3 regions of the Erwinia rhapontici genome follow, and region 1 is predicted to be linked to each of the others. Evidence: riboswitches for the same ligand, from Rfam matches in the RefSeq annotation. Region 1 holds a riboswitch; each other region holds the start of a gene.

Region 1 (10,236 bases):
ACTGGGCGCGCATCACGGAACTGAACATCACCGCTTCACGGGCAGAGCTGTCAGCATATTCGCGTGCCAACGCAAAAATTTGCGGCATCGCCACGCTGGCGACCGCAGACAAGAAGACCCCGGCGGTAATTAACGTCAGATAATGACGATTGAAGGCGAATAACAACGCGTTACCTATCGCCATCACGCAGCAAAACAGGATCAGCATACGTCGGTCACCACGACTGTCCGAGCGTTTTGCCAGCAGCAGACTGACCACGATCCCCGCCACCGCATTCACCGTATAAAACAGCCCAACCCAGAAGGGGCGCGCCGCCACTTCACGGCTCAGAAACAGGCTAAGAGTGGGGGCCTGCAACGCACCGGCAATCCCAACCATGAAAGAAACCGCCATAAAAGCCAGATAGACCGGATGAATACGACGGCGTTGGAGCGATGTCATGACGGATGCCTCGACTGGCTGAAATAAGAGTGAACAGACTCAGAGCTTAGAAGAAAACCGACGAAAAAAGCCAGCGGCTTACCGCTGGCTGGTGAAAAGCACCATACTCAGAATCAGGGCTTACGCCACTGTGAATGATTGAACGCCATTCCGAAGAATGCCTCCCGCTCTTTCATCTGTTGCCATTATCGCCGTAATATAAGGCAGGAAAAACAGACAGCTTTTAACACAGGGTTCCTCTTTTATGTCCTCACCCCGTTTACAGCAGCAATTTATCCGGCTCTGGCAATGTTGCGACGGCCAGCCACAGGAAACCACGCTCAGCGATCTGGCGGTACAGCTTAGCTGTTCCCGGCGTCATATGCGTAACCTGCTGAATGCCATGCAGGATCAGGGCTGGCTGGAGTGGCAGGCTGAGGCAGGACGCGGCAAGCGTTCACGCCTCACTTTCCGTTATACCGGGCTGGCGTTACAGCAACAACGGGCAGAGGACTTACTGGAACAGGACCGCATCGACCAACTGGTGCAACTGGTGGGGGATAAAAACCGCGTACGTCAGATGCTGCTCTCCCATTTAGGCCGCAGTTTCCGCCAGGGTAAACATATTCTGCGCGTGCTCTACTACCGTCCGTTACTGAATCTGCTGCCCGGGACGCCGCTGCGCCGCTCGGAAACGCATCTTGCGCGGCAAATCTTCAACGGGCTGGCACGGATAAATGAGGAAAACGGGGAAATCGAACCGGATATTGCCCATCACTGGCAACAGATCGCCCCGCTGCACTGGCGCTTCTTTCTGCGCCCGGCCATCCACTTCCATCATGGCCGTGAACTGGAGGTTGAGGACGTCATTGCCACGCTCGTACGCTTAAAAGAGCAACCGCTGTTCAGCCACCTCGAACGTATTGAATGCCACACCCCCTGGACGCTGGATATCCATCTCAGCCAGCAGGATAACTGGCTGCCCTGGCTGCTGGGCAGCGTCAGCGCCATGATCCTGCCGAAAGAGTGGCCGCATATGCGTAATTTTGCCCGTCAGCCGGTGGGCACCGGCGCCTACGAGGTGGAACGCAACCAGCACAGCCAGCTGCGCATTGCCGCCTTTGATGATTACTTTGGTTATCGCGCATTGATTGATGAGGTCAATATCTGGGTGCTGCCGGAGATAAGCGACGAACTGGTTTACTCCGGTGTCAAACTGCAAAGCGAAAGCACCGATGAAAAATCCGAAGAGAGCCGACTGGAAGAGGGCTGCTATTTCCTGATGTTTGATCAGCGTTCTGAGCATGGACGTAACGAACAGCTGCGCCGCTGGATCAGCACCATTTTCAACCCTATCGCCCTGCTGAACCACAGCGGCATTGCCTACCAGCGCTACTGGTTCCCGGCCTACGGCCTGCTGCCACGCTGGCATCATCGCCGCGATATGGCCATTGCTGAGAAACCCGCCGGGCTGACGTCGCTGACCATCACCTGGTACAGCGATCATATTGAACACCAGGGCATTGCCAACGCGCTCGGACCGATCCTTGCCGCACACGGCGTTGAGCTGATCACTCAGGAAATTGATTATGAAAGCTGGTATCGCGGCGAGGCTAAAAGCGATATCTGGCTGGGCAGCGCCAACTTTACCCTGCCGCTGGAGTTCTCTCTGTTTGCCCTGCTGTATGAGATCCCGCTGATGCACCACTGTGTGCCGACTGACTGGGAAAGCGATGCCCGACTCTGGCGCGAGCAGAAACTCTCGCTGGCCGACTGGAGCAAGCAGTTGATCGACAGCAACTTCCTCCATCCGCTGTTCCACCACTGGCTCCTGCTGCATGGACAGCGCAGTATGCGCGGTGTACGCATGAACACGCTGGGCTGGTTCGACTTTAAATCTGCCTGGTTCGCTCCCCCCGAATCATGACGCTTTCGTAACAAAGACGAAACCACTAGAATGAGCCGTTCTCAACGGGGTGCGAAAACATCAGCTGACGCCGGATCACTGCACGACGCCGAATCAATGCCTGCGCAGCACGTTTTCGCTGAGATAAAACCCGTCGAACCTGACCCGGATCATACCGGCGTAGGGATTTGAGAGTGTCACTGACTCAGATCCTTTGCGCATACCTTTAAGGAACGCAAAGTGTTGAAAAAATATTTAGCTCTGCTGGTGCTGTTTTCCCTGCCTGCCCTCGCGGCCAAAGAAACCCTGACGGTTTACACCTACGACTCCTTCTCTGCCGAATGGGGACCGGGGCCTGCCATCAAGAAAGCCTTTGAAGCACAGTGTCACTGTGAACTGACATTCGTGGCCCTTGAAGATGGCGTCTCGCTGTTAAACCGGCTGCGCATGGAAGGCAAAAACAGTAAAGCAGATGTGGTGCTGGGCCTGGATAACAACCTGCTGGATGCCGCAGAAAAAACCGGGCTGTTCGCCGCCTCAAACACCGATACGTCCCACAGTACCGTCCCCGGCGGCTGGAAGAACACGACGTTTGTCCCTTATGACTACGGCTGGTTTGCTTTTGTCTATGACAAAACCAAGCTACAGAACCCGCCGAAAAGCCTGAAAGAATTGGTCGAGAGCGATCGTCCCCTGAAGGTGATCTACGAAGATCCGCGCACCAGCACCCCGGGCCTTGGCCTGCTGTTGTGGATGCAGCAGGTGTTTGGCGATAAAAGCCCGGAAGCCTGGCAGAAGCTGGCAAAGAAAACGGTGACCGTCACTAAAGGCTGGAGCGAGGCGTATGGCCTGTTCCTCAAGGGCGAAAGCGATATGGTGCTCAGCTACACCACCTCTCCCGCTTATCATCTGATTGAAGAGAAGAAAGATCAGTACGCCGCCGCCAACTTCAGCGAAGGGCACTATTTACAGGTGGAAGTCGCCGGTCAGTTGAAGTCCAGCAAGCAACCGAAGCTGGCGCAGCAGTTTATGCAGTTTGTGATGACTCCAGCGTTCCAGGACACCATCGCCACCGGCAACTGGATGTACCCGGCAATCAGCACGACGCTACCGGCGGGCTTCAATACCCTGACCGTCCCCACGACCTCACTGCAATACAGCCCACAGGACGTGGCAACACAGCGCAGCAACTGGATTAGTGCATGGCAACGCGCCGTCAGCCGCTAATTCCCGGCTGGTTAGTGCCCGGCGTGCTGGCTGCGATGCTGCTGGTCAGCGTGGCCTCGTTAGCGTTTTTTGCCCTTTGGCAGAATGCGCCCACCACCGACTGGCGCGGCCTCTGGCAGGATAGCTATCTGTGGCACGTGCTGCGCTTCTCCTTCTGGCAGGCACTGCTGTCCGCGCTGCTCTCGGTGTTGCCCGCCATTCCTCTGGCCCGGGCCCTTTACCGCCGCCGCTTCCCTGGCCGCAGCACGCTGCTGCGGCTGTGTGCCATGACGCTGGTGTTACCGGTACTGGTGGCGGTATTTGGTATTCTCAGCGTATATGGTCGCAGCGGCTGGCTGGCGCAGCTGTGCGCCCTGCTTGGCGTTGACTACACCTTCTCGCCTTACGGCCTGCAAGGTATCCTGCTGGCCCACGTCTTTTTCAACCTGCCACTGGCCACCCGCCTGCTGCTGCAGGCACTGCAGCAGATCCCCGGCGAACAGCGGCAGATCGCTGCACAGCTAGGCCTGAGTGGCTGGGCACATTTTCGTATTGTCGAATGGCCATGGCTACGGCGCCAGATCCTGCCCGCCGCAGCGCTGATCTTTATGCTGTGCTTTGCCAGCTTTGCCACCGTACTGTCGCTGGGCGGCGGTCCGCAGGCGACCACCATTGAGCTGGCGATCTTCCAGGCATTGAGTTTCGACTACGATCCCGGGCGCGCAGCCCTGCTGGCGCTGTTACAGATGCTGTGCTGCCTGGGGCTGGTTATGCTAAGCCAGCGTCTGAGTAAAGCGATCCCAGCGGGCAGCGACAGCCTGGGCGGCTGGCGCAATCCGCAGGACAGCTGCCGTGCTCGCATACTGGATTTGTTGCTGATCGCCGCCGTATTACTGCTGATCCTGCCACCGCTGCTGGCCGTGGTGATCGACGGGTTGAATCAGGGGTTCAGCACGGTACTGCATCAGTCTGCGCTGTGGCAGGCAATGTTAACCTCTGTGCGCATTGCACTGGGAGCGGGAATACTCAGCGTGGTTCTGACGATGATGCTGCTGTGGAGCAGTCGTGAGCTGCGCCTGCGTCAGCGCCCGTTATGGGGACAAACGCTGGAAATGAGCGGTATGCTGATCCTCGCGATGCCTGGGATTGTGCTGGCAACCGGCTTTTTCCTGTTGCTCAACCAGACCATCGGGCTGCCCGAGTCAGCGGAAGGGATGGTGATCGCTACCAACGCACTGATGGCCGTTCCCTACGCGATGAAAGTGCTGGAAAACCCGCTGCGCGATATTGCCGGGCGCTATAGCCTGCTGTGTCTGTCGCTGGATATTCGTGGCTGGAACCGCCTGCGGCTGATTGAACTGCGCGCGCTGAAACGCCCACTGGCACAGGCGCTGGCCTTTGCCTGCGTGTTGTCGATTGGTGATTTTGGCGTAGTGGCGCTGTTCGGTAATGAAAACTTCCGCACACTGCCCTTTTACCTTTATCAGCAGATAGGCTCGTATCGCAGCAGCGACGGTGCGGTCACCGCCCTGTTGCTGCTGTTGCTCTGTTTCCTGCTGTTTACCCTGATTGAAAAACTGCCGGGGCGCCATGTTAAACCTGACTAATCTGACTTATCTGTATCACCACCTGCCAATGCGCTTTACCTTCAGCGTACAGGCGGGTGAACGCCTGGCGATCCTCGGCCCAAGCGGGGCGGGAAAAAGCACCTTACTGAGCCTGATCGCCGGATTTTTACCGGTGAAAAGTGGTGAATTACAGCTGAACGGCAGCGAACATCGCGACAGCGCGCCAGCCCAACGCCCGGTATCGATGCTGTTTCAGGAGAATAACCTGTTCCCACACCTGACCGTGGCGCAAAACATTGGGCTGGGGCTGCACCCTGGCCTGAAGCTTAACCACCAGCAGAAGCATGAGTTACAGAATATCGCCCAGCGCGTCGGTCTGACGGACCACTTACAGCGTCTGCCCCATCAGCTTTCAGGCGGTCAGCGCCAGCGTGCGGCGCTCGCCCGTTGTCTGGTGCGTCAGCAGCCGATCCTGCTGCTGGACGAACCCTTCTCAGCGCTGGATCCGGCGCTGCGTAAAGAGATGTTAGGCCTGGTGGATGACGTCTGTACCGAACGCAATATCACCCTGCTGATGGTGTCGCACAGTATTGAAGACGCCGCGCACATTGCGCCGCGTAGCCTGCTGATTGTTGATGGGCGGGTTTACTGGGATGGCAGCACCGCGCAGTTACAGCGCGGTGCAGTGCCAGAAGCGGCGATATTGGGCATCGCCTTAGAAGAACACATCCCACAATAAGTGACGGAAAATCGGCATCATTGGATGGAACTGGATCGCCGTAAAGCTCACCACCGCCAGCACTATCATCAGCGGCGCCAGCCAGCGCAGACGCGTCAGGGGCAGATACGACGTAGCCCAGTCGTTCTGCTTCCTGGAACGCAGCCAGCGCCAACCCAGCCAGCAGCCCAGCCATACCAGTATCGCAACGCCTAACAGCAGCCACTTAAAGAGGCCGCTGCTGGCATCCTTTGGCACATCAATCGCCACCCCGGCGAGGATCCCCGGCAATAAGTAAAGCGGCGGCCACAGAATGCAGCCGATGATATTCGGGGGAATAAACTTGCGGACTGGCAGTTCAAGCATTCCGGCGACCAGCGGGATGAGCGGGCGTGTTGGCCCCACAAAGCGGCCAACGATGATGGTAAACATGCTGTGCTCATGCAGCGCGTGCTCCGTTTTATCCATCAGCTTCTGGTGTTTTTTAATAAACGACCAGCGGTGCAGCGGCCCTTTGAACTGCCAGCCAATAAAATAGGAAATCCAGTCGCCCAGCAGACAACCCAATGTGCCAACGGCCCAGGCAGGATACAGCCCAATCTGCCCGCTGCCGATCAGTGCGCCAAATGACGCCATCAATACCGTACCCGGTAACAGCAACCCGACCAGCGCCAGCGATTCAAAAAAAGTCACCAGCCCAACGGCCAGCAGTGACCAGGCCAAAGATTGGGTGATTAAATGTTGCAGCCAGGCTTCCATAACATTCCAAAAAAATGAGCAGAACCCCGGATTGTCCAGAGGCGGCAGGAAAGCGTCAAGGTCTGTTTTGTATGGGAACGTAGCAACGGAGTAAAGGTCTGGATTCAGGAGATGAACACTGTATAAATAAACATGCTAATATTAACACTTCATCACCCCCGGGAGACAGTGTGAACGACGCACAGGCAGGCTTTCTACTCACACGCCACTGGCGGGATACACCCGCTGGCAGTGAAATCACACTCTGGCTGGCGACGGATGCTGGCCCGCAGATGGTGGTGCTGCCGCCGCAGGAGTCCGTGGCGTTTATTCCAGCTGAACAGCAGGCAGCAGCCACGCGGCTGTTAGCGGGTGAGCGCGACTGGCGTTTTGCCCCGCTTGAGTTGAAAGATTTTCGCCAGCGTCCGGTGGTTGGCCTGTATTGCCGACAGCAACGTCAGCTACAAAAGCTGGATAAACTGCTGCGTGAGAATGGCATCACGCTGTATGAAACGGATGTACGTCCGCCGGAGCGCTTCCTGATGGAGCGGTTTATCACCGCTCCCGTCTGGTTCAGCGGTCAGCCCTCCGGGGACCGACTGACACAAACCCGTCTGAAACCACACCCGGATTATCGTCCGCCGCTGAAATGGGTATCGCTGGACATCGAAACAACGCGTCACGGCGAGCTGTACTGCATAGGCCTGGAAGGGTGCGGCCAGCGGGATGTCTACATGCTTGGCCCGGAAAACGGCGATGCCAGCCACCTCGATTTTAATCTGGAATATGTCGCCAGCCGCCCGCTGCTGCTGGAAAAACTCAACGCCTGGTTTGCCCGTCATGACCCCGATGTGCTGATCGGCTGGAACGTGGTGCAGTTCGACCTGCGTGTGCTGCAAAAACATGCCGAACGCTACGGCATACCGCTCAATCTGGGGCGGGGTTACAGCCCGGCGCTGGAATGGCGCGAACACGGGTTTAAGCCGGGTGTTTTCTTCGCCCAGGCCAGCGGACGGCTGATTATTGACGGTATTGAAGCCCTGAAATCTGCCTTCTGGAACTTTGAATCCTTCAGCCTTGAAGCGGTTTCACGCGAACTGCTGGGGGAAGGGAAAGCCATCAATAATCCCTGGCAGCGTATGGAAGAGATTGATCAGCGCTTTGCGGAAGATAAGCCCGCCCTGGCCCACTACAACCTGAAAGACTGCGAACTGGTGACGCGTATTTTCCAGCACACTGAACTGATGCCGTTCCTGCTGGAACGCGCATCGGTAAATGGCCTGGCCGTCGATCGCCACGGCGGTTCGGTGGCCGCATTTGGTCACCTCTACCTGCCGCGTATGCATCGTGCCGGTTTTGTGGCCCCAAATCTGGGGGATGTCGCGCCAGAGGCCAGCCCTGGTGGCTATGTGATGGACTCACAGCCCGGCCTGTATGACTCAGTGCTGGTGCTGGATTATAAAAGCCTGTATCCGTCGATTATCCGCACCTTTTTAATTGACCCGGTCGGGTTGGTTGAAGGCATGGCACAGCCGGATGAGGCCCATTCTGTCGCAGGCTATCGCGGTGCACGTTTTTCCCGCACCAACCACTGCCTGCCCGCCATTGTGAATCAGATCTGGCAGGGACGGGAAGAAGCCAAAAAGCAGGGCAATAAGCCGCTGTCGCAGGCGCTGAAAATCATTATGAATGCCTTTTATGGCGTACTGGGCACCAGCGCCTGTCGTTTCTTCGATCCGCGTCTTGCCTCCTCCATCACCATGCGCGGTCACGATATTATGCGTCAGACCCGGGAACTGATTGAAGCCGAGGGTTTTGATGTGATTTACGGCGATACCGACTCCACCTTCGTCTGGCTAAAATCGGCTCACGACGAAGCGCGCGCAGCGGAGATTGGCCGCCGTCTGGTGGACACCGTCAATCAATGGTGGCAACAGCATCTGCGCGCAGAATTCAACGTAGAAAGCGCACTGGAGCTGGAGTATGAAACCCACTTCAGCCGTTTTCTGATGCCAACCATCCGGGGTGCCGAACAAGGCAGCAAGAAGCGCTATGCGGGGCTGATACGCAGCGGTGAGAAGCCGCGTATGGTCTTTAAAGGATTAGAAACGGTGCGTACCGACTGGACGCCGCTGGCACAAAAATTTCAACAGGAGCTCTATCTGCGCATTTTTACCGGGCAACCCTATCAGGACTATATCCGGGAAACCGTGCGCCAGCTGCTGGAGGGGGAACTGGACGATCAGCTCACTTACAGTAAAAGGCTGCGTCGCCCGCTGGGTGAATACCAACGAAATGTGCCCCCGCACGTGCGTGCCGCACGTATCGCTGATGAACAAAACCAGAAGCTTGGCCGGCCACTGCTCTACCAGAAAGGCGGGAAAATCCGCTATGTGATGGCCACCTCTGGCCCGGAACCGCTGGAAGCGAGGATCACGCCACTGGACTACGATCACTATCTGACGCGCCAGTTACAACCGGTGGCCGAGGGTATCCTGCCGTTTATGCAGGATGACTTTGCTACACTGGTAACAGGACAGCTGGGGCTTTTTTGACAGGTGACGAATGGGCGACCTTCCAGTACCATAGCGCTCCTCCTAAGTATCAATCGTTCTGAATTCACCGCCAGGTACTTTTTTACCGGGCAGCAGTGCTATTGCCTGAAACAAACTAGACGAGAATCGAGCCGAATATTTATGCCTTTTACACTTGGTCAACGCTGGATAAGCGATACGGAAAGCGAACTGGGATTGGGAACTGTGGTTGCCGTAGATACACGTATGGTCACCCTGCTCTTTCCTGCCACGGGCGAAAACCGTCTCTACGCCAGAAATGATTCTCCCATCACTCGTGTGGTGTTCAATCCTGGCGACACCATTACCAGCCATGAAGGTTGGCAAATGGTCGTTGACGAGGTAAAAACCGACAATGCCGTTGTCAGCTATGTCGGAACCCGGCTTGATACCGAAGAAGCAAACGTCGTCCTGCGTGAGGTGATGCTCGACAGCAAACTGGTGTTTGGTAAACCACAGGATCGCCTGTTTGCCGGACAACTGGATCGTATGGACCGTTTCGCGCTGCGTTTTCGCGCGCGTAAATATCAGAGTGAGCAGTACCGCCTGGCCACCAGCGGCCTGCGCGGTATGCGTACCAGCCTGATCCCCCACCAGTTGCATATCGCTCACGATGTCGGCCGCCGTCATGCGCCGCGCGTGCTGCTGGCCGATGAAGTGGGCTTAGGGAAAACCATCGAAGCCGGGATGATCATCCACCAGCAACTGCTGGCGGGCCGCGCCGAACGTATTCTGATTGTTGTGCCAGAAACGTTGCAGCATCAGTGGCTGGTTGAGATGCTGCGTCGCTTCAACCTGCGCTTTGCCCTGTTTGATGATGACCGTTACGCCGAAGCCCAGCACGACAGCGACAACCCGTTTGAAACCGAGCAGATGATTATCTGTTCGCTCGACTTTGTCCGCCGCAATAAGCAGCGTCTGGAAAAACTGGCCGATGCCGAGTGGGACCTGATGGTTGTGGATGAAGCCCATCACCTCGTCTGGTCTGAAGAAGCACCAAGCCGTGAGTATCAGGTGATTGAGCAACTGGCCGAGCAGATCCCGGGCATCCTGCTGCTGACCGCTACCCCGGAACAGCTGGGGATGGAAAGCCACTTTGCGCGTCT
Region 2 (10,236 bases), 490 kb from region 1:
ATATGCTTCAGCTCGGAAGCGGTATGCCGAATATTGATTCTCCTACGCTCAAGCCGCTGTGGAAAATTATCAGTCGCCTTGGGCAGCAGCAGGACCCAAGGCTGTTGAGTTACGATAATCTGTATGGTGTGCCGGAACTGCGTGAACAGGTCGCGCGCCTGATGATCGACAGCGGCTGCCAGGTCACCGCCGACGACATTGTGATTACCACGGGTTGCCATGAAGCGCTGTCGGTATCGATCAGAGCGGTATGCCAGCCGGGGGATATTATTGCCGTGGAGTCACCAGCCTTTCACGGCACCATGCAAACCCTGCGCGGTTTTGGGATCCGCGCTATCGAAATTCCTACGGATTCCGTTACCGGCATCAGTCTGGAAGCACTAGAGCTGGCGTTTGAGCAATGGCCGATTAATGCCGTGGTGGTGGTGCCAAACTGCAATAACCCGCTGGGGTTTGTGATGCCAACGCAGCGTAAGCAGGCATTGCTGACGCTGGCGCAGCGCTTTGATGCCGCGATCATTGAAGATGATGTTTATGGTGAACTCGCTTTTGACTATCCTCGTCCGGTCACCATCAAGTCGCTGGATATGGATGGTCGTGTTCTGCTGTGCAGCTCATTTTCTAAAACGCTGGCACCCGGCCTGCGGGTGGGGTGGGTGGTGCCGGGGCGTTATTTTGATCGTGTTTTGCATATGAAATATATCAGCACGGGTTCAACGGCCACTCAGACACAGATGGCGGTCGCCGCTTTTATTCGCCAGGGGTATTACCAGCCTCATCTGCGGCGTATGCGCAGTTACTATCAGCGCAGCCTGGAGACGTTCACCCGGCGGGTGCGGCATCACTTTCCCTGTGGGATCTGTGTGACTCGTCCTCAGGGAGGATTTCTTATTTGGGTCGAACTGCCAGAACCTTTTGATGCGCTGCGCCTGAACCAGGATCTACGTGCTTCCCATATTCAGATTGCTGTCGGGTCGCTGTTCTCAGCATCAGGTAAATACCGCAACTGCCTGCGCCTCAGCTATGCGCAGTCGTTTACCGATAAAACCGAACGTGCTCTGGAGGTGTTGGGGGCGGCGGTAGAGCGGGCAGTGCTGGCCTGTGCTCCGGTATCCTCGCAGGTACAAGAAGAGGGTGAAGGCAGGGTCAGTGAGAAGGAAAACTACTGACCCTGGCGGATGGCAGGATTGCCCCCCGCACGGCCACTATAGCGGCTGCATTTCCCGATAAAAGCGTGAATAAACAAGGCTGCGTAATGTCTTCAGCCCTGTTTTTCCGTGTTGCAGCAGATTGCATTTTATTGCGAAACGCGCCCTGAGCCTCGAACGTGCCGAGCACCTGCCCGAACGTTTTTTACCGATATTTATAATGATGTCAGGAATGTGGGGTGTTCTGTGGCTCGACCAGGTTCAGTAGCTGATGCGTCGCCGCACGCCAGTCGCTGGCTTGTGTAATCGCGCTCACCACAGCAACACTGCCCACCCCGGTGGCCAGCACTTGGGGAACGCGTTCCAGACTGATCCCACCGATAGCCACGGTAGAGATCCCCTTCAGTCGCTTTATGTGGCGCGTTAACTCTTCCAGTCCCTGCGGGTCAGAGGGCATGGCTTTTGTCTGGGTTGGAAATACGTGGCCCAGGGCAATATAGGAAGGCTTTTCGGCCAGCGCGCGATCCAGTTCGGCATCGTCATGGGTTGAAAGACCGAGGCGCAGTCCGGCAACATGAATGGCATCCAGATCGGCAACATCCAGATCTTCCTGACCCAGATGGATGCCGTAAGCCTGATGTTTTACCGCTAAACGCCAGTAGTCATTGATAAACAGGCGAGCCTGATAGCGTTTACCCAGGGCAATCGCATCAACAATCTGCTGCTCCACTTCATGCTCTGCACAGTCTTTAATGCGCAGCTGCAGTGTACGTACTCCCGCACCAAGCAGGCGTTCAATCCACTCCACCGTATCGACCACCGGATAAAGACCCAATCTGGCATTGGTTGGGGGAAAAGCTCCACGACTCATATTTGTTCCTCTGATTTCAGGGGGTCGGCGCGATGATACAGTTCACTGCCACGGTGACGAAACTCGTCAGACATCTGTGCCATACCTATTTCGATCGGCCGTGCTTCGGCCTCCTGACGTGCGGCGTATTCACGCACTTCCTGGGTGATCTTCATTGAACAGAATTTGGGTCCACACATTGAGCAGAAGTGTGCCACTTTGCCGGATTCCTGCGGCAGGGTTTCATCGTGATATGCACGGGCAGTGTGCGGATCGAGGGCGAGATTAAACTGATCTTCCCAGCGGAATTCGAAACGCGCTTTCGACATGGCGTTATCACGAATCTGTGCTCCGGGATGGCCTTTCGCCAGGTCGGCGGCATGGGCTGCGATTTTATAGGTAATCAATCCCTGTTTGACATCCTCTTTGTTCGGCAGGCCGAGGTGTTCTTTGGGTGTCACGTAACATAACATCGCGCAGCCAAACCAGCCGATCATGGCGGCGCCAATACCGGAAGTGAAGTGGTCATAACCCGGAGCAATATCTGTCGTCAGGGGCCCCAGCGTATAAAACGGGGCTTCGTGACAGTGCTCAAGCTGTTCCGTCATATTGACGCGAATCATCTGCATGGGCACATGCCCAGGGCCTTCAATCATCACCTGGACGTCATATTCCCAGGCAATTTTGGTCAGTTCGCCCAACGTGCGTAATTCTGCGAACTGTGCTTCATCGTTGGCATCCTGAATGGAACCCGGGCGCAGGCCATCGCCCAGCGACAGCGAAACATCGTAGGCGGCGCAGATTTCACAGATGTCGCGGAAATGCTGATAGAGGAAACTCTCTTTATGGTGAGACAGGCACCATTTCGCCATAATTGAGCCGCCGCGCGAAACGATACCGGTCAGGCGTTTGGCGGTCATCGGTACATAGCGCAGCAGCACACCCGCATGAATAGTAAAGTAATCAACGCCCTGTTCAGCTTGTTCCAGCAGTGTGTCGCGGAAAATTTCCCAGTTGAGGTCCTCTGCCACACCGTTCACTTTTTCCAGCGCCTGATAGATGGGCACCGTGCCAATCGGCACCGGGCTGTTACGCAGGATCCACTCGCGGGTTTCGTGAATATAACGCCCGGTGGAAAGGTCCATCACCGTATCTGCCCCCCAGCGGGCTGACCACACCAGTTTTTCCACCTCTTCTTCGATGGAAGAGCTGACCGCGGAATTGCCGATATTGGCGTTAATTTTCACCAGAAAGTTGCGACCGATAATCATCGGCTCCGATTCCGGGTGATTAATATTGGCCGGGATAATCGCGCGTCCTGCAGCAACCTCCTGGCGAACGAACTCAGCAGTGATATTTTCAGGCAACTGTGCACCAAAGCTGTGACCAGGATGCTGTTGCAGCAGCACCTCGCCGCGAATGCGTTCTCGCCCCATATTTTCACGGAGAGCGATAAATTCCATTTCCGGGGTGATCATGCCCAGCCGGGCATAGTGCATCTGAGTGACACAGCGGCCTTCCAGCGCCCGGCGCGGACGTGGCAAATTATCAAAACGCAGATGATCCAGCCCTTCATCTTCGAGGCGTTGCTGGGTGTAGGTAGAGCTAAGTTCAGCGATCTGTTCGGTATCACCCCGTTTGATGATCCAGGTGCTGCGCAGCGGATTTAGCCCTTTGTGAACATCAATCGCCGCCGCCGGATCGCCGTAGGGACCCGCTGTATCGTAGACCGGTATCGGTTCATTCGCTTCCAGCAGCGGTTCGTCTTTGCTACCGCCCACGGTGGTCGGGCTCAGTTGAATTTCGCGCATCGGCACACGGATATCCGGCTGCGAGCCGGTCAGGTAAATGCGTTTTGAATTGGGGAAGGCAGTGCCCTGCAGGGAGTCGATAAACTGCTGTGCTTCTGCACGCTGTTCCCGGCGGCTGGTTTTTTTCTCAATGAAAGGTTTTTCAACGGTAGACATAGCAAGTTCCTGATAATAATTCGGAAGTTTGCTTGCCTGGAGGCGGGAGTAATGAGAACGATGTGACAAAATACGGTATCACACCGTAATAGCTGATTTACTCTTGTTCCCTTCGCAGGTACTAACCTGATCAGGTTCCGCGGATCCCGAATTAACGGTCTCAGCCCTGGGGCACTCCGACAAGATATCGACTGGTTTTTCAGTCAACGTAAGGGTGAGGCATGCCTCGCCCTTACCCCTCAAGCATAAAGGGGCTTTTTGGAAACTACAAGAAATTCACATTCTGATAACGAATCAGGCAGGGCGAGCAAGCGAGCACGAGTTGGTAGCGCTTTGATTATCATCATTTTTTTCTAAAGCCAGCTTGATGAATTTATCCTCCAACGTAAATCGAGCCTCCAGCGCTTCACCGACTACCGATAATGCCCGCTGAAATTCAACGCAGTTATCATCATCGATGGCTGTTTCCAGATGCGAATCATAAATCTCCATTATCTGATCGGTATTGGCTTTTAAAGAGGGGTAGATTAACGACGCTTTCGCCAGTTGCTCGGTCCCTTCCAGTTCCTTGATAAAACGTTCGTAGACGGTGAAATGACCGGTGGAAAGGTAGTCCACCAGATGCTGGCAGAATGTATCCAGCGCGTTTTCATCGAGCGTCGTCAGCGTTTCCTTGTTAGGCTTAATGCCAGCCATTTGGTAATAGGTAACCAGCAACTGCTTGCGGGAGCGCAGGCAGAAGTCTACCAGCTCACTGCATCCGCCGACGCGCGCGGTGAGGACTTCTAACTGGTTAAGCATGTTCAACTCCGTGAATGTTATATTTTAACGTCTGACCTCAATCCAGTCTTTAAGCTGAGGATGATGAGCAAAATGGTGGAACAGGAAATTTTAAGCGTAGACGCTGGCTGGTGGCTTGTCAGCCAGGAACATAAAATTTGGTTACCAAAAGGTGAGCTGCCGCATGGTGATGCGGGCTCATTGGGCCTGACAGGGCGATCAGGGGCGCCGATTGGAGAGTGGCAGGGCGAGAAAGTGTGGCTGATCCGCGGTACGTATCCTCAGGATATGGGATCGCTACGCCAGTTGCTCGATCAAGATACGGGCCTGTTCCAACTTGCCGGACGCGGTATTCAGTTATCAGAATTCTATCGTTCACACCGTTGGTGTGGCTACTGTGGCCATGAAATGCACCCCAGCAAAACCGAATGGGCGTGTCTCTGCGGGCATTGCCGGCAGCGTTACTATCCGCAAATTGCACCTTGCATTATCGTGGCGATCCGCCGGGGCGAAGAGATTTTGCTGGCGCAGCATACGCGGCATCGTAACGGGATTTTCACGGTACTGGCTGGCTTTGTCGAGGTGGGCGAAACCCTTGAGCAAACGGTAGCACGTGAAGTGATGGAAGAAAGCAGCATCCGTGTGAAGAATCTGCGCTATGTCTCTTCTCAACCCTGGCCTTTCCCCCAGTCACTGATGATGGCGTTTATGGCCGACTATGCTGGCGGTGATATCAATATTGATCCAAAAGAACTGCTGTCTGCGGGGTGGTATCGTTACGATGCGTTGCCGCAGTTACCTCCAGCAGGAACGGTGGCTCGCAGGCTGATTGAAGACACTGTCGCAATATGTCGCGCAGAAGCCGAATAATACTGTTTTTAATGTTTTTTTCTGATAAAGATTTTTTAGCGATATATTCTCCTGGTTCATTTTTTGAGTCAGGAGAGTTATTGCTTTATTTAAATAATATAAACAAACACGACTTTATATTTGCAGTGAATTCAAATATCATTCCATGCCATAAACTGCGCCGCTTATCATAATAAAGAGTGGTTTCATTAAAAATGCTTAAAAAGTGATATTCCACCCGTTAATTTTACTGGTGTTTTCTTCTATTCACATTTATTTAATTCGGTGCTGCTTTCCAGAAATGACTTTCTGGTTAACGATGACGCGATCACGTCCTCAGCTTAATGATGACGTCAGCGGCTGAGTCTTGTGCATGAGGTTCCGTACGTTGTGAGTGAATACAATGTCTGAGACGAAAAAACAATGTTATCTGTGGGGAATCTGGTCTTGCTGGAGCATAAGTATACTTGCCTTTGCGCTATCAATAAGAACGACCTTATTAATTTCTCTGGGTGTTATGGTGTGCCTGATTATGCTGCTAGCTATCCCCTTTCTATACAATAAAAGGACGATTAAAAACGTGTTTAATTTCAATCGCAAGGCAGAGCCTCAGTCAAATGAGAATTTATCTTCACAGGTCAAGCTGGAACAAAATGTATCACCCCTTGCTCCTTCGTATGATGACAGTAATACGAAAGAAACAGTGATCTCTATTGGTACTGTATTACGGGGCGAAATGACCAACGAAAACAATATTTCAATCAATGGTGTTGTTGAAGGGGACCTGACCAGCCAGAAAATGACGCAGATTGGTAAGGAAGGTCAGGTTGTCGGAACAGTAAAGTCCGTTAAGCTGGTGGTCAATGGTCTGCTGAAAGGAAGCTGTTATGCCAGGACGGTTGTTATTATGTCGCGTGGCAGGATTGAAGGTGAAGTGTTCGCCACCGAGTTCTCCATTGAGAAAGGTGGGGTATTTATAGGAAATTCTCATCAGATTGAAGAGCCACAGTTGCCGGTGGAGAAGAAAGAAAAAAAACGGATGGTCACTATGGGCGACAGTTCACCTTCTCTTATCGCTGTTGAAAACACGCAGGGAAAAATCGATAGTTCACCAGGAAGAAATGTGGCGGCTGGCAATTAAAAGTAAGGGAAAGCTGTTGTTATTTCGCTAAATTTCATCTTTCCCCTGTCGTTGTTCACGATGCATTCAGGGGCGGGTGTGCCTGGTTAGCTCAATTTTTCGAGTGGTCGATCATCGTCAATTCCAATAAATGTTACACTAGCAGCCTGTATGGTGAGAGAGTCTCGTGATGAGTGAACTGAAGAACGATCGATATCTGCGCGCATTGCTGCGCCAGCCAGTGGATGTTACCCCGGTATGGATGATGCGTCAGGCCGGACGTTATCTGCCGGAGTACAAAGCAACTCGCGCTGTAGCCGGTGACTTTATGTCGCTGTGTAAAAACGCGGAACTGGCCTGTGAAGTTACGCTGCAACCTCTGCGGCGTTATGCGCTGGATGCGGCGATCCTGTTCTCCGATATCCTGACCATTCCCGATGCGATGGGACTGGGACTGTATTTTGAAGCAGGTGAAGGCCCACGTTTTTCCTCTCCTGTCACCTGCCGCGCTGACGTTGAAAAATTGCCTGTTCCTGACCCGGAGCAGGAGCTGGGTTATGTGATGAATGCGGTACGTACCATCCGCAAAAACCTCAACGGCGACGTGCCGCTGATCGGGTTTTCTGGCAGCCCGTGGACGCTGGCAACCTATATGGTGGAAGGCGGCAGCAGCAAAGCGTTTACCAAACTGAAAAAGATGATGTACGCCGAGCCGAAAACGCTGCATCTGATGCTGGATAAGCTGGCCGACAGTGTCACGCTGTATCTCAATGCTCAGATCCGCGCAGGTGCCCAGTCAGTGATGATTTTTGACACCTGGGGCGGCGTATTGACCGGACGCGACTACCTGGAGTTTTCGCTCCACTACATGCACAAAATCGTTGATGGTTTGCTGCATGAAAATGAGGGGCGCCGTGTACCCGTTACCTTGTTTACTAAAGGTGGCGGGCAATGGCTGGAAGCGATGGCCGCAACAGGTTGTGATGCGCTGGGCCTTGACTGGACAACGGATATTGCCGACGCACGTCGCCGTGTGGGCCATAAGGTCGCGTTGCAGGGCAATATGGACCCATCGATGTTGTATGCCGCTCCTGAGCGTATTGAGCAGGAAGTGGCGGGCATTCTTGAGGGCTTTGGTCAGGGCGAAGGGCATGTGTTCAACCTTGGCCACGGTATTCATCAGGATGTACCACCAGAAAACGCCGGTGTGTTCGTCGAGGCAGTGCACAAGCTCTCACGTCCTTACCACCAGGAGTAATCAGTTAGGGGAAAATATGGATATTGCAGCATTACGTGACGAGCAGCGTCAGCGTGCAGCGGACGTGAGATGTCAGGATGACTTTGATGTAATGCCTCCCCGCCTGATTGGTGGCGCAGATGTGGGGTTTGAACAGAGTGGTGCGGTGACACGCGCCGCCCTGGTGATTCTGGAATATCCCTCACTTCAGGTTATTGAGCATCAGGTGGCGCGTGTTGCTACGACGATGCCCTATATTCCCGGTTTCCTGTCATTTCGTGAAACACCTGCTCTGCAAGCGGCGTGGAAACAACTGTCCAATCATCCCGACCTGTTATTCGTTGATGGACACGGAGTGGCTCATCCCCGTCGTCTTGGCGTGGCCAGCCACTTTGGCCTGCTGGTCGACGTCCCTACGATTGGCGTGGCGAAAAAACGCCTGTGTGGAAAATTTGAACCTCCGGCAGCAGAACCGGGCAGTTGCCAGCCTCTGATGGACCACGATGAGTTGCTGGGCTTTGTGCTGCGCAGCAAGGCTCGCTGTAATCCTCTGTTTATCTCTCCCGGACACCGCGTAAGCCATGCAACTGCACTTGACTGGGTGCAGCGTTGTTTGCAGGGCTATCGTCTGCCTGAGCCTACGCGCTGGGCGGATGCTGTTGCCTCGCGCCGCACGGCTTTTACCGCGCTGTCCCGGGGTTAACCGTGCTGCCCTGTGGCTTTTCAGGTACACTGCGGCAAGTGCATTAATTCTGAGATCCCGATATGTTACGTAACCCGATTCATCTGCGGCTGGAAAAGCTGGAAAGCTGGCAGCACGTTACTTTTATGGCTTGTCTGTGTGAACGCATGGTGCCCAACTACCGTGCATTTTGCCAGCAAACCGGTTTTGGTGATGGCCAGCTTTACCGCCGTATTCTCGATCTTTTATGGGAAACCCTGGTGGTGAAAGACGCGAAAGTGAACTTTGACAGCCAGCTGGAAAAACTGGAAGAAGCGATCCCTTCAGCCGACGACTACGATCTGTATGGCGTTTACCCGGCAATTGATGCCTGTGTGGCGCTCAGCGAGTTGCTGCATTCTCGTTTGAGCGGTGAAACGCTGGTCCATGCTATTGCCGTGAGCGAGACGTCAATTACGACGGTGGCGATGCTGGAAATGACCCAGGCAGGTCGCGAAATGACCGAAGAAGAGCTGAAGGTGAATCCTGCCGTTGAAGAGGAATGGGACATCCAGTGGGAGATATTCCGCCTGCTCGCCGCCTGCGAGGACAGGGACCTGGAGCTGATAAAAGGGTTACGATCCGACCTGCGTGAATCCGGTATTAGTAACATCGGTATAAATTTTCAGCAGTAAGGCGACAAAACGTGACTTCAGGCCTGATTTGTAGCGCCTTTGGGCTTCACATTCGCCCCCAGTCTGGTCTACATTTGGGGGGCTGAAAAATGTGGCTATCGGTGCGTGTATGCAGGAGAGTGCCAGAATCTGGTTTTTCCCTCGCACTTGATGCTTAGCAAGCGATAAATACACTGTAAGGATAACTTATGAACAAGACTCAACTGATTGATGTAATTGCGGACAAAGCGGACCTGTCTAAGACCCAGGCTAAAGCTGCTCTGGAATCCACCCTGGCTGCGATTACTGAGTCTCTGAAAGACGGTGATGCTGTACAACTGGTTGGTTTTGGTACCTTTAAAGTTAACCACCGTGCTGAGCGTACTGGCCGCAACCCGCAGACTGGTAATGAGATCAAAATTGCCGCTGCAAACGTACCGGCATTTGTATCTGGTAAAGCACTGAAAGACGCTGTTAAGTAATCGTCTGACGGTGAAGAGTTTAAACAGGGGGGCGAATTCGCCCCTTTTGTTTATCTCTCTCCCTGCGTGGATCATTCCGTATCCTTTCACTGCCTGCTGCTCCTCCGCCATATCTCGACAAACCTCCGTTTACCCGCTAACGGTTTCTTCTGCTTTAGCGCTGTTGTGATACTCTTTTCGCATGAAACTGACTTCTGTAGTCCAACGACTCTCTCTTGGCATGCTAATTCTGTTAGCAGGCTGTAGTTCGCATTCTGATCTGCCGGACTTTACCGCCAGCGGCTATCTTGCCGATCGGGGTACGGTGCGCATCTGGCGTAAGAACCAGCACGAGCAGGTTTCACATCTGATGACGGTATATACCCCGTTTAATGGCGCCGCTACGGAAACCAGCGACTATCTCTGGCAGCAGGGCAAGTTGGTTTCGGTAGAACGTCATGTTATCGGTGATAAGCCTGACGATGTGAC
Region 3 (10,236 bases), 2.4 Mb from region 1:
CGAAGGGTTCGACCTTTTTACCGGTCGAACCCTGCTGAGGGGGGCGTCAAGGGTTTTAGTCGATTAGCGCAACTCAACCGTATACTGCGCAACGGGTGTGATCTTCTTAATCAGCTTATTCTTCAACAAAAACTGCTCATAGGCGTCATAACGCTTCACGTCGAGTGCTGCCGGGTCTTTGGCAAACAGCGGCAGGGTTTTCTGCCATGCCACATGGTTCAGCTCGGTATTCAGCTCCGGGTGCGCTTTGGCGAACACCTGCCAGCTCTCTTCCGGGTGGGCCTGTAAATAGTCGTTGCCTTTCTTCAGCGCCGCGAGGAATTTCTTCACCTTCGGTTCATTGACGCTATCGCGATTCGCCACAATCACCAGCTCGTCGTAGGCCGGAACGCCGTAATCCTCAACGTTAAACACCACCGGATCTTTGCCCTGCAGCTTCAGCTCCTGCGCTTCAATATTGCGGTAACCCCCAATCACCGCATCCACCTGCCCGGCCAGCAGGGCGCTGGTCAGCTGGAAGTTAACGTTGACCAGCTTAATCTCCTTCAGGCTGGCGCGCTCCTGCTTCAGCATGGTGGTCAGCGTTGCCTGTTCAATACCGCTCACGGAATAACCCACCGTTTTCCCTTTCAGTTTTGCCGGTGAGGTGATGCTTTTATCGAGTGTCATCACCGTGTTCAGCGGGGTATTGATCAGCGTGCCCACGCGCACCAGCGGCAGGCCTTCATCGGCGAAAAAGTGCAGCTGCGGCTGATAAGTAATGGCGAGATCCGCCTGTTTCGCTGCGACCAGGCGCGGCGGCAGGGAGGGATCGGACGGGGGCACAATCTTCACGTCCAGCCCTTCTGCTTTAAATGCCCCGATCTGATCGGCAACCATAATCGGTGCGTGGTCCGGGTTGATATACCAGTCGAGCACCAGCGTCAGTTTCTCGTTGGCCATGACGCCTGTGGAGCAGGCACCGCTTAACAGCAGGGCAGCGCAGGTTTTCATCATCATTCTGTGTTCCTTTCAGATTTAAGGGGAATCAACATTATTCGGGTGCCCAGTTGATCAGGCGATGGAGCAGGGCATCGACCGCCATCCAGAGTAAAACGGTCATCAGCACCAGGATAAACAACGCAGCAAAACACTGATCGGTTTGCATGCGCGCATTGGCGTTCAGCATCACGTAACCCAGCCCTTCGGCCGAACCGACCCATTCGCCGATAATGGCGCCAATCGGTGCCACGGCAGCCGCCATGCGCAGGCCGGAGCCAAAAGCAGGCAGCGCCGCCATCAGCCGGACATGGCGCAGCTGCGCCCAGCGTGAGGCACCCAGGGTGCGGGCAAGGTCCAGATAGTCCTGATTAACCCGCCTCAGCCCGTCAAAGAAAGCAGAGGTCACCGGGAAGAAGATCACCAGCACCGCCATCGCCACTTTGGCGCTGATGCCAAAGCCAAACCACAGCACCAGCAGCGGCGCGAGGGCAAACACCGGAATGGCCTGGCTGGTCAGCACCACGGGCATCAGCCAGCGTTGCAGGCGAGGAGAGAAGATCATGCCGATCGCCAGCAGCGACCCCAGCAGTACGCCCAGCACCAGCCCAATCAGGACTTCTGAGGCCGTTATCAGGCTGTGATACGTGAGGAAAGCGCGGCCATCCCACAGCGCGCGGGCAACAGCGGCGGGCGACGGCAGTAAAAAGGCGGGAATATCACTCAGTGTGGCCAGCCACCACAGCAGCAGCAGCCCGGTAAAAATCATTACGCCACGTGCGCTGGCGGCCATTTTTCCGCTCATTCTGCGGCCCTCAGCAACTGCTGTAACAGTTCGGCCTGGCTTTTCAGCACATCGGCATCATCCGGCGCACGGGGCGGCTGGCCACCAATGGTGTGAGTGTCGTCGATCCCGGCAGGATAACCAGACAACACCAGCAGGTGGTGACTCAGACGGCAGGCTTCCATCGGGTCATGGGTAATCAGCAATACGGTGTGGTCGGCCAGCAGTTCAGCGGCCAGCGTCTGGATTTTGGCCCGCGTCAGCGTATCCAGCGCGGAGAACGGCTCATCCATCAGGACAACGGGGCGTCTTTCATACAGCGTGCGGGCAATCGCCGCCCGCTGGCGCATGCCACCGGAAAGCGCCGCAGGAAGATCGTTGCCGTGCCCGTGCAGTCCGACGCGTTCCAGCAGATGGGCAGCCCAGGCGGCATCCACGTTTTCGCCGCGCAGACGTGCACCCAGTGTGATGTTGTCGCTGATCGACAGCCAGGGATAGAGCAGATCTTTCTGTCCCATGTAAGCAATGCGCCCGGGCAACGGCAGGCCATCGCTACCGCAGACGGTGCCGGAGGTGGGCTTCGCCAGCCCGGCGATGATCTTCAGCAGGCTGGTCTTGCCGCTGCCGCTGGCCCCCAGTAGGGCAACAAATCGCCCCGGCGGGAGGGTAAAACTGAGACGGTCGAAAATCTGACGCGGGCCGAAGCACAGCGTCAGATCGCGCACCTCAATGCCGGGTGGGTTCATGTCCGGTGCACCGCATTCAGTCCCATCTGCCAGAATGCCGACTCGAGGCGCGTGGCGGTGGTGAAAATCTCAGACAGGGCGGTGAAGCGGCTTTCGGCCCCGCGCTGCTCACCGACCGTTTCCAGTAAACCGAGGGCGGCACGAACGCCGTTCAGATAGTCTGCATCACCATAGTTGCGGATCCAGGAGGCATAAGGGCTGCCTTGTAAAACCGTCTCCGGGGCGTTCAACAGGCGCAGGCCAATCTCGGCGTAGCCCGCCACACAGGGCAGCAGCGCCACCAGCAGATCCAGCGCATCACCCGAGTGACCGATATCCAGTACATAGCGGGTGTAGTTCATGGTTTCCGCCGCTTCCGGTTCGCGCATCATCTGCGCTTCGCTCAGCCCCCAGCTTTCGCAGTAGCCAACGTGCAGCGGCAGCTCTGCGACGATGGCGTTCAGAGACGCCGTCGCCGCACGCATTTCGGGCAGCGTGCGCAGTTTGCTGACCAGCAGCGCCCAGGCACGGGCAAAGTGAATCAGAAAAAGATAGTCCTGCGTCAGATAACGACGAAAGGCGCTCTCGGGCAGCGTGCCGCGTGAGAGTTGGTGAATAAACGGGTGCGCCACATAGTCCTGCCAGTCGTTACCGGCCTGCTGGCGTAAACGTCCGTACAGACCCTGGCTGAAATCAACAGGCTGAATAGTTTTAGACACTGAATCCCCTCATTTAAGTGGAGATCCGGGCACGCGGAGGTGTGAACAGGGCAGAGGTGACTGCCAACCCGTCCCTTCGCTGGCATGACCCAGATCAGGTTCAAAGGGTTCGGCTTGTTACGCCATCTCAGCCCATACAGGACACCCCTCGGAGGGCTCTTTTATACGGGATTTCATTTTTCATTACAATCCACCCGTCATACTTCGAGCCGCAGATGCGTTGGCTGCACCTCGAATTATTTTGGGTATATACTGCTAATCAATCGTCATTTGTTTCACCCCACAGGATACCCCCATGAAAAGTATTGGATTTCTGTCGTTCGGCCACTGGACCCCTTCGCCGCAGTCCGGCACCCGTTCGGCGGCCGATGCGCTGTTGCAGTCGATTGATCTCGCGGTCGCCGCTGAAGAACTCGGTGCGGACGGTGCTTATTTTCGCGTGCATCACTTTGCCCGCCAGTTAAGCTCGCCGTTCCCGCTGCTGGCCGCCGTCGGCGCGAAAACACGCCGTATTGAGATCGGCACCGGGGTGATCGATATGCGTTACGAGAACCCGATGTATATGGCAGAAGATGCCGGCTCTGCCGACCTGATCTCCGGTGAGCGTTTGCAGCTGGGCATCAGCCGGGGTTCTCCTGAGCAGGTGATCGACGGTTGGCGCTATTTTGGCTATCAGCCTGCGGAAGGGGAAAACGAGTCGGATATGGCGCGTCATCACACCGAAGTGCTGCTGGATGTGCTGCGTGGCGAAGGCTTTGCCAAACCAAACCCGCAGCCGATGTTCCCGAACCCGCCAGGGATGCTGCGCGTGGAGCCGTTCTCGGAAGGGCTGCGTGACCGTATCTGGTGGGGGGCCGGTTCCAATGCTACCGCCGTCTGGGCGGCGAAACTGGGGATGAACCTGCAAAGCTCAACGCTGAAAGATGATGAAACCGGTGAGCCTTTCCATATCCAGCAGGCGCAACAGATCCGCGCCTACCGGGAAGCGTGGAAAGCCGCCGGACATACGCGCACCCCGCGTGTTTCGGTGAGCCGCAGTATCTTTGCGCTGGTGAATGATATGGACCGTGCGTACTTTGGCAACAGCGGCAAAGAAGGGGACAAAGTGGGCTATCTTGATGAGAAAACCCGCGCCATCTTTGGCCGCAGCTACGCCGCAGAACCGGACCAGTTGATTAAACAACTGGCGCAGGACGAAGCGATTGCCGAAGCCGATACCCTGTTACTCACGGTGCCGAACCAGTTGGGTGTGGACTACTGCGCGCATACTATCGAAGCGATCCTCAAGCATGTGGCACCGGGCCTCGGCTGGCGCGAGTAGCACGTGCTGTCAGGCTCTCCCGGTATCCGGGGGAACCTGACAACGATGATCTTATTCACACTCGCCGGGGCGTAGTCGGTTTAAAACGAGGTCCACTCTTCCTCAAGGGCTTTAGACGTTTGTGCGCGGAGGGGAAGGGGGTTATGGCTTGAGGATCCGACAACAAACTCGCCTTCATGCACCCGGCTGGTGTTGATCTTAAAGATAGCGACCATCTCACTCAGTTTCTTTGCCTGCTGCTCTAGCGAAATAGCGGCGGCAGACGATTCCTGAACCAGGGTCGCATTTTGCTGTGTGGTCGAGTCCATCTCGGTCACGGCTTTCCCTATCTGTTCAATGCCCTGACGCTGTTCGTGAGAGGCACTAGAGATTTCATCGATAATCTGGCTGACATGGCTCACGGAGTTGACGATATCTCCCATGCTGTCACCGGCTTTGTTCACCAGTTCAGTCCCTGTCCCAATACGTGCTACCGACTCGTTGATCAGCGACTCTATCTCTTTCGCCGCATCTGCGCTGCGCTGCGCCAGCGTTCTGACTTCACCGGCAACAACGGCAAAACCGCGCCCCTGTTCACCGGCCCTGGCGGCTTCGACAGCGGCATTCAATGCCAGAATATTGGTCTGGAAAGCAATACCGTTGATCACGCTAATGATTTCAGTGATTTTCTTTGAGCTACCTGCGATGCCATTCATGGTGCTGACCACCTCACTGACGATCTGACCCCCTTTACGGGCATCGGCGCTGGCGCTGGCAGCAAGCTTGCTGGCTTGCAAGGCATTATCGGCGTTAAGGCGTACCGTCGAGGTGAGCTCCTCCATACTGGAGGCGGTTTCCACCACGGCGGCGGACTGTTGCTCCGTTCTGGACGCTAAATCCGTATTCCCTGCGGCAATCTGTGATGAGGCACTGGCTAAGTGACTGACGCTTTCACGTATGCCCGAGATCATGTCGCATAAACGGGTATTCATCGCGCCCATTGTTTGGGTTAGCTCACCCAATTCATCTTTGGAGGAGGCGGTGATCTGAGCCGTCAGATCGCCACTGGAAATGCGCTGTGCCAGGGCAAGATTTTCACTCACAGGTCGTGTGATTTTACGCGTGATCGCCCAAGCGGTGACCAGCCCGGTAAACACCGCCAGTAATGAAAGGAGGGTGATAATGGTGATCGTGCGAGAAATTACCTGGGTGTTATATTCCGTCTGCATTTCAATTAATGTGGCTGCAGTGGTGTTCAGTTCGTTAGCACCCTGGGCCATGTTGTCGGCAGATAGTTGTGTTTTCGCGATGGCAGATAAATACGTTTCTGCACTCGCTTTCAAAGCCTCGTAGCGCATCCATACCGGGGTCAATACGTTTTTTGTCGCCTCTGGCCATTGTGCCAGGCTGTCATTATACAGCGATTCAGTGCGGCGATATAATGCGTCAAAGTCCGATATGGTTTCAGGAGTATGCTTTGCGATCAGTGTGTTGCCAGCCTCACTGAGCAGGGAAAACGCGAAGAGTAAATCAAAAATTTTATCGAGAGAGTCACTATCAGATGCGGTATTTTTTAAGTCATCTTGCAGGTTGGGGAGAAAGCGATTATCACTTTGTTGCAGCAGGTTTTTAGCGAGTTGATTACTGTGGCGGCTTTTATCGTAATAGTCAGTTCGTAACTCACTGTAGCGTTCAATATTGGCGCTGAGCTGTTCAAACTGCTTTTGAGCTTCTCCGCGCCAGGTGAACTGACTGGCATCCTTAATCAGCGTTTGCATCGATTTAATGGCATCGCCGTTCGCTTTCATTTTCTCATCATCACCTGTATGCATGTAAATCAAACGGTTTTGCCGGGCGGCATCCAGCTGGTTGCCAATATCATTGGTCAGCGTTGTTTTTATTGAGTTATGTTCTATCGTTTTTAACGCGTAAATACCGTAACCTGATATACCGATAATAATGCAGATTAAAAGAATAAATCCTGAAAAAAGTTTCTTACCTATTGAAAAGTCGTTAAATTTTAAAATAATCATATTAAGTCCTTTATTAAACATAATTAGTGTTATTGAAATAATTCTGCTTCCGGAGGTAAAACACGTGCCTGCAGGATTTTATCGGCAGTGAGAGCGGTTTCATTAAAAATGACTTTTATTGGGCAGTGATGGGATTTAGTGTGTTGATTTTAAAGTTTTTTTAATGTTAATAAGGGGGCTGATTATAAGATTGATGCGCGTTATTTCTGATGAAATAACGCGTTTTCTGATGTTTTGCTGGCAGACAGGGTACTTTTGTCAGTGGAATTAACTTTATGTAAATGGAGTTTTACATTTTTTTACATTTATATTGCAAGGTATCAGCGTTCTTTCTCGCAAACAGGCTGTTTATTTCTTAGCGTTTGCGGCTATCAGGAATAATCAAATCCCCGCGTAGCACGCATGCACCCAGCATGTCGCGGGTTTTCTCTGTCAGCCAGCTGACGATACGTGCTGCCATCGCATCCATGGAGTATTCAATCGAAGGAATGGACGGAATGCCCGGCAGATCCAGCGAACCGGCAAGGCTGAAGATCATAATGTCACCCGGTACGGTTTTATTAAACGCCTGCAGCTGGCCGATCACCCGCTGTGCTTCCTGCTCGTCAGCCACCAGCAGGGCGTTGAAATTAACGGTAGTGGCGTTATTCAGCAGCACCTGTACCGCAACGGACGAGGTGGTGGAATCCATAAACACCAGATTGCGGTTAAACGGCAAAAAGTTGTTTTCCAGCGCCAGCTTATAGCCCAGCAGCACCTGATCGGTATGACCGCTGGCCTCCGGATGGATCAGGGCAATCTGACGGCGGCCCTGGCTGATCAGATAATTACAGGCGGTCTCTGCGGCAAACGCATGGTCAAACTGGATGCTGTTTGGCGTGTCGGCAGCGACACAGTCAATCAGGATGACGTTGTCATCCGTAATATTCAGCGGGAAACGTGCGCCGATAATCAATACATCATCACAGAGGCCGCAGGAGAGTTCATCCAGCGCATTCATCACGCCCGTTTTGCTGTTGGCGAAACGCAGCAGCAGATGCTTTTGATGCTGGCTGAGGTGTTTTTCCAGTGCATAGAGATAACCGGTGGTCTGGTTAATATTCTCCTGTGCGCAGATCACGCCAATGCAGCCCGTCGACTGCGACAGTAGTGACTGCGCGATAACATTTGGCCGGTAGCTGAGTTCTTCGGCTGCTTTCAGCACCGCAAGGCGACTGGCTTCTTTCACTCCGCGCGATCCGCTCAACACCCGTGATACTGTGGCTTTAGACACCCCAGCTAAACGCGATACATCGTTGATTGTTGACATTTTTCTCCCCTGACACCCGGTAACAGCCTGCAAAAAATACCGCAAGAATGGCGCAAAATATCGCCACTGCCAGTATAGCGGCTTTGCATTTTCATGGAAACCGATTTTCCATATCACCTCAAAACTGTCCATATCGACCGCATTTTTGTGATGGGAATCCAGGAAAAAACCCTTTAACACCTGCGTTTATGATGAGTATCACATTTTTGTTTTCCTTAAATGGAAAACGGTTTCCGTATGGTGTCCAATCGTTTCCACATTTACGTTCTATTACATTTCGAGGATAACGGATTATGGTCAGGATTATGCTGTGCTGCTCTGCCGGGATGTCCACCAGTATGCTGGTGAGAAAAATGGTGGAGGCCGCCAATGAAAGAGGGCTGGAGGTGGACATTGAGGCGTATGGCGTCGCAGAGTTCGATACCCAGTTTCCCCGTTATCAGGTGGTGCTGCTGGGGCCACAGGTTAAATATATGCTGAAAACACTGTCAGAAAAGGCTGCCACGCAGGGTATTCCGGTTCAACCCATCGATCCGATGGATTACGGCATGCAGCGCGGTGACAAGATGCTGGACTTCGCGCTGTCGTTGATTAACGCAGCAAACTAAAGGGTGTTCATATGAGTTCGCTATATCAGTCAATGATTGCCGTTATCGAGCAATCCATCACCCCGCTGGCGGGGCGTCTGGGTCAGCAAAAATACGTTATCGCCATCCGCGATGGCTTCACTGCCGCGCTGCCGTTTATGATCATCGGCTCGTTTATGCTGGTGTTTATCTTCCCGCCCTTTTCGGCGGATACCACCAACAGCTTTGCGCGTGGCTGGCTGGATTTTTCACTGACCTACCGTGAACAGCTGATGCTGCCGTTTAACCTGAGCATGGGGGTGATGACCTTCTTCATCTCTGTCGGGATTGGTGCCAGCCTTGGGCGGCAGTTTAATCTTGACCCGGTGATGTCCGGTCTGCTGGCGTTTATGGCATTTCTGCTGGTGGCGGCCCCTTATGCGGATGGTCATATCTCCACGCAGTATCTCTCCGGGCAGGGTATTTTCACCGCGTTGATCACCGCGATCTACTCGACGCGCGTCTATGCCTGGCTGAAGCAGAACAACATTACCATTCGCCTGCCAAAAGAAGTACCCACCGGGGTGGCGCGCTCCTTTGAAATCCTGATCCCGGTGGTGGTGGTGATGGGCACGCTGCATCCGCTGAATCTGTTTATTGAAGCGCAAACCGGCATGATTATGCCGCAGGCGATTATGCACCTGCTGGAGCCGCTGGTGTCGGCATCGGATTCACTGCCTGCGATCCTGCTGTCGGTGCTGCTGTGCCAGATTTTCTGGTTCGCCGGTATCCACGGTGCCCTGATTGTGACCGGGATTATGAACCCGTTCTGGATGGCGAACCTGTCGGCCAACCAGGCTGCGCTGGCCGCCGGAGCGGCGTTACCGCATATCTATTTACAGGGCTTCTGGGATCACTACCTGCTGATCGGCGGTGTGGGTTCAACACTGCCTCTGGCTTTCCTGCTGTTGCGCAGCCGCGTGGCTCATCTGCGTACCATCGGCAAAATGGGCGTGGTGCCCAGCTTCTTCAATATCAATGAACCTATCCTGTTCGGTGCACCGATCATTATGAATCCGATGCTGTTCATCCCGTTTATCTGCGTGCCGATGATCAACGCCTGCCTGGCGTATGGTGCGACCAAACTGGGCTGGCTGGCCCAGGTGGTATCGCTGACGCCGTGGACCACACCCGCGCCGATCGGGGCTTCCTGGGCAGCTAACTGGGCGTTCAGTCCGGTAGTGATGTGTCTGATTTGTATGGTGATGTCGGCCCTGATGTACCTGCCATTCCTGCGCGCCTATGAGCGCTCGTTAATGAAAACCGAAGAGCAGAAAGCCCAGGCCAGCGCACCGTTAAGCGGCACCGTCAGCAGCAACTGAACATCATGGAGAACACAACGATGAAATATCAATTTCCCAAAGACTTCTGGTGGGGCAGCGCCTGCTCTGCGCTGCAAACCGAAGGGGAAAGCCAGCCCGCTCGTGGGGAAACCACCTGGGATGCCTGGTACCGCCAACAGCCAACGCGTTTTCACCAGCAGGTGGGGCCGCAGGATACCTCGACCTTTTACCAGCACTGGCGTGACGATATTGCCCTGCTGAAGCAGCTCAACCACAACAGTTTCCGTACCTCATTGAGCTGGTCCCGTCTGATACCGGACGGCACGGGAGAGGTTAACCTGGAAGCGGTGGCGTTCTATAACAACGTGATTGATGAACTGCTGGCGCAGGGGATCCAGCCATTTATCACCCTGTTCCATTTTGATATGCCGATGGCGATGCAGCAGCAGGGTGGCTGGGAAAGCCGGGACGTGGTGGCG

Evidence for each region. A riboswitch is a leader RNA that binds a small molecule or an ion and turns the genes downstream of it on or off. The one in region 1 is predicted to bind thiamine pyrophosphate.
Region 2: it holds a riboswitch for thiamine pyrophosphate, as region 1 does, so the genes downstream of both, thiC (phosphomethylpyrimidine synthase ThiC) here and thiB (thiamine ABC transporter substrate binding subunit) in region 1, are expected to answer to the same signal.
Region 3: it holds a riboswitch for thiamine pyrophosphate, as region 1 does, so the genes downstream of both, LJN55_RS08925 (TenA family protein) here and thiB (thiamine ABC transporter substrate binding subunit) in region 1, are expected to answer to the same signal.

Annotation. Positions count from the first base shown of each region.
Region 1 covers NZ_CP085627.1:4,220,009-4,230,244, forward strand. Annotated here, with positions in the region: gene LJN55_RS19470 (MFS transporter) at 1-442, opposite strand, end outside; gene sgrR (HTH-type transcriptional regulator SgrR) at 687-2,348, shown strand; TPP riboswitch at 2,384-2,532, shown strand; gene thiB (thiamine ABC transporter substrate binding subunit) at 2,568-3,554, shown strand; gene thiP (thiamine/thiamine pyrophosphate ABC transporter permease ThiP) at 3,530-5,140, shown strand; gene thiQ (thiamine ABC transporter ATP-binding protein ThiQ) at 5,124-5,840, shown strand; gene LJN55_RS19495 (DedA family protein) at 5,817-6,578, opposite strand; gene polB (DNA polymerase II) at 6,749-9,112, shown strand; gene rapA (RNA polymerase-associated protein RapA) at 9,254-10,236, shown strand, end outside.
Region 2 covers NZ_CP085627.1:4,705,535-4,715,770, reverse strand. Annotated here, with positions in the region: gene LJN55_RS21705 (aminotransferase-like domain-containing protein) at 1-1,169, shown strand, start outside; gene thiE (thiamine phosphate synthase) at 1,375-2,019, opposite strand; gene thiC (phosphomethylpyrimidine synthase ThiC) at 2,016-3,965, opposite strand; TPP riboswitch at 4,056-4,154, opposite strand; gene rsd (sigma D regulator) at 4,260-4,766, opposite strand; gene nudC (NAD(+) diphosphatase) at 4,842-5,615, shown strand; gene LJN55_RS21680 (bactofilin family protein) at 5,998-6,735, shown strand; gene hemE (uroporphyrinogen decarboxylase) at 6,905-7,972, shown strand; gene nfi (deoxyribonuclease V) at 7,989-8,654, shown strand; gene LJN55_RS21665 (YjaG family protein) at 8,717-9,307, shown strand; gene hupA (nucleoid-associated protein HU-alpha) at 9,496-9,768, shown strand; gene LJN55_RS21655 (DUF1481 domain-containing protein) at 9,989-10,236, shown strand, end outside.
Region 3 covers NZ_CP085627.1:1,859,955-1,870,190, forward strand. Annotated here, with positions in the region: gene LJN55_RS08910 (ABC transporter substrate-binding protein) at 64-999, opposite strand; gene LJN55_RS08915 (ABC transporter permease) at 1,034-1,783, opposite strand; gene LJN55_RS08920 (ABC transporter ATP-binding protein) at 1,780-2,508, opposite strand; gene LJN55_RS08925 (TenA family protein) at 2,505-3,194, opposite strand; TPP riboswitch at 3,261-3,365, opposite strand; gene LJN55_RS08930 (LLM class flavin-dependent oxidoreductase) at 3,502-4,527, shown strand; gene LJN55_RS08935 (methyl-accepting chemotaxis protein) at 4,608-6,539, opposite strand; gene LJN55_RS08940 (LacI family DNA-binding transcriptional regulator) at 6,895-7,848, opposite strand; gene LJN55_RS08945 (PTS sugar transporter subunit IIB) at 8,142-8,456, shown strand; gene LJN55_RS08950 (PTS sugar transporter subunit IIC) at 8,468-9,796, shown strand; gene LJN55_RS08955 (glycoside hydrolase family 1 protein) at 9,817-10,236, shown strand, end outside.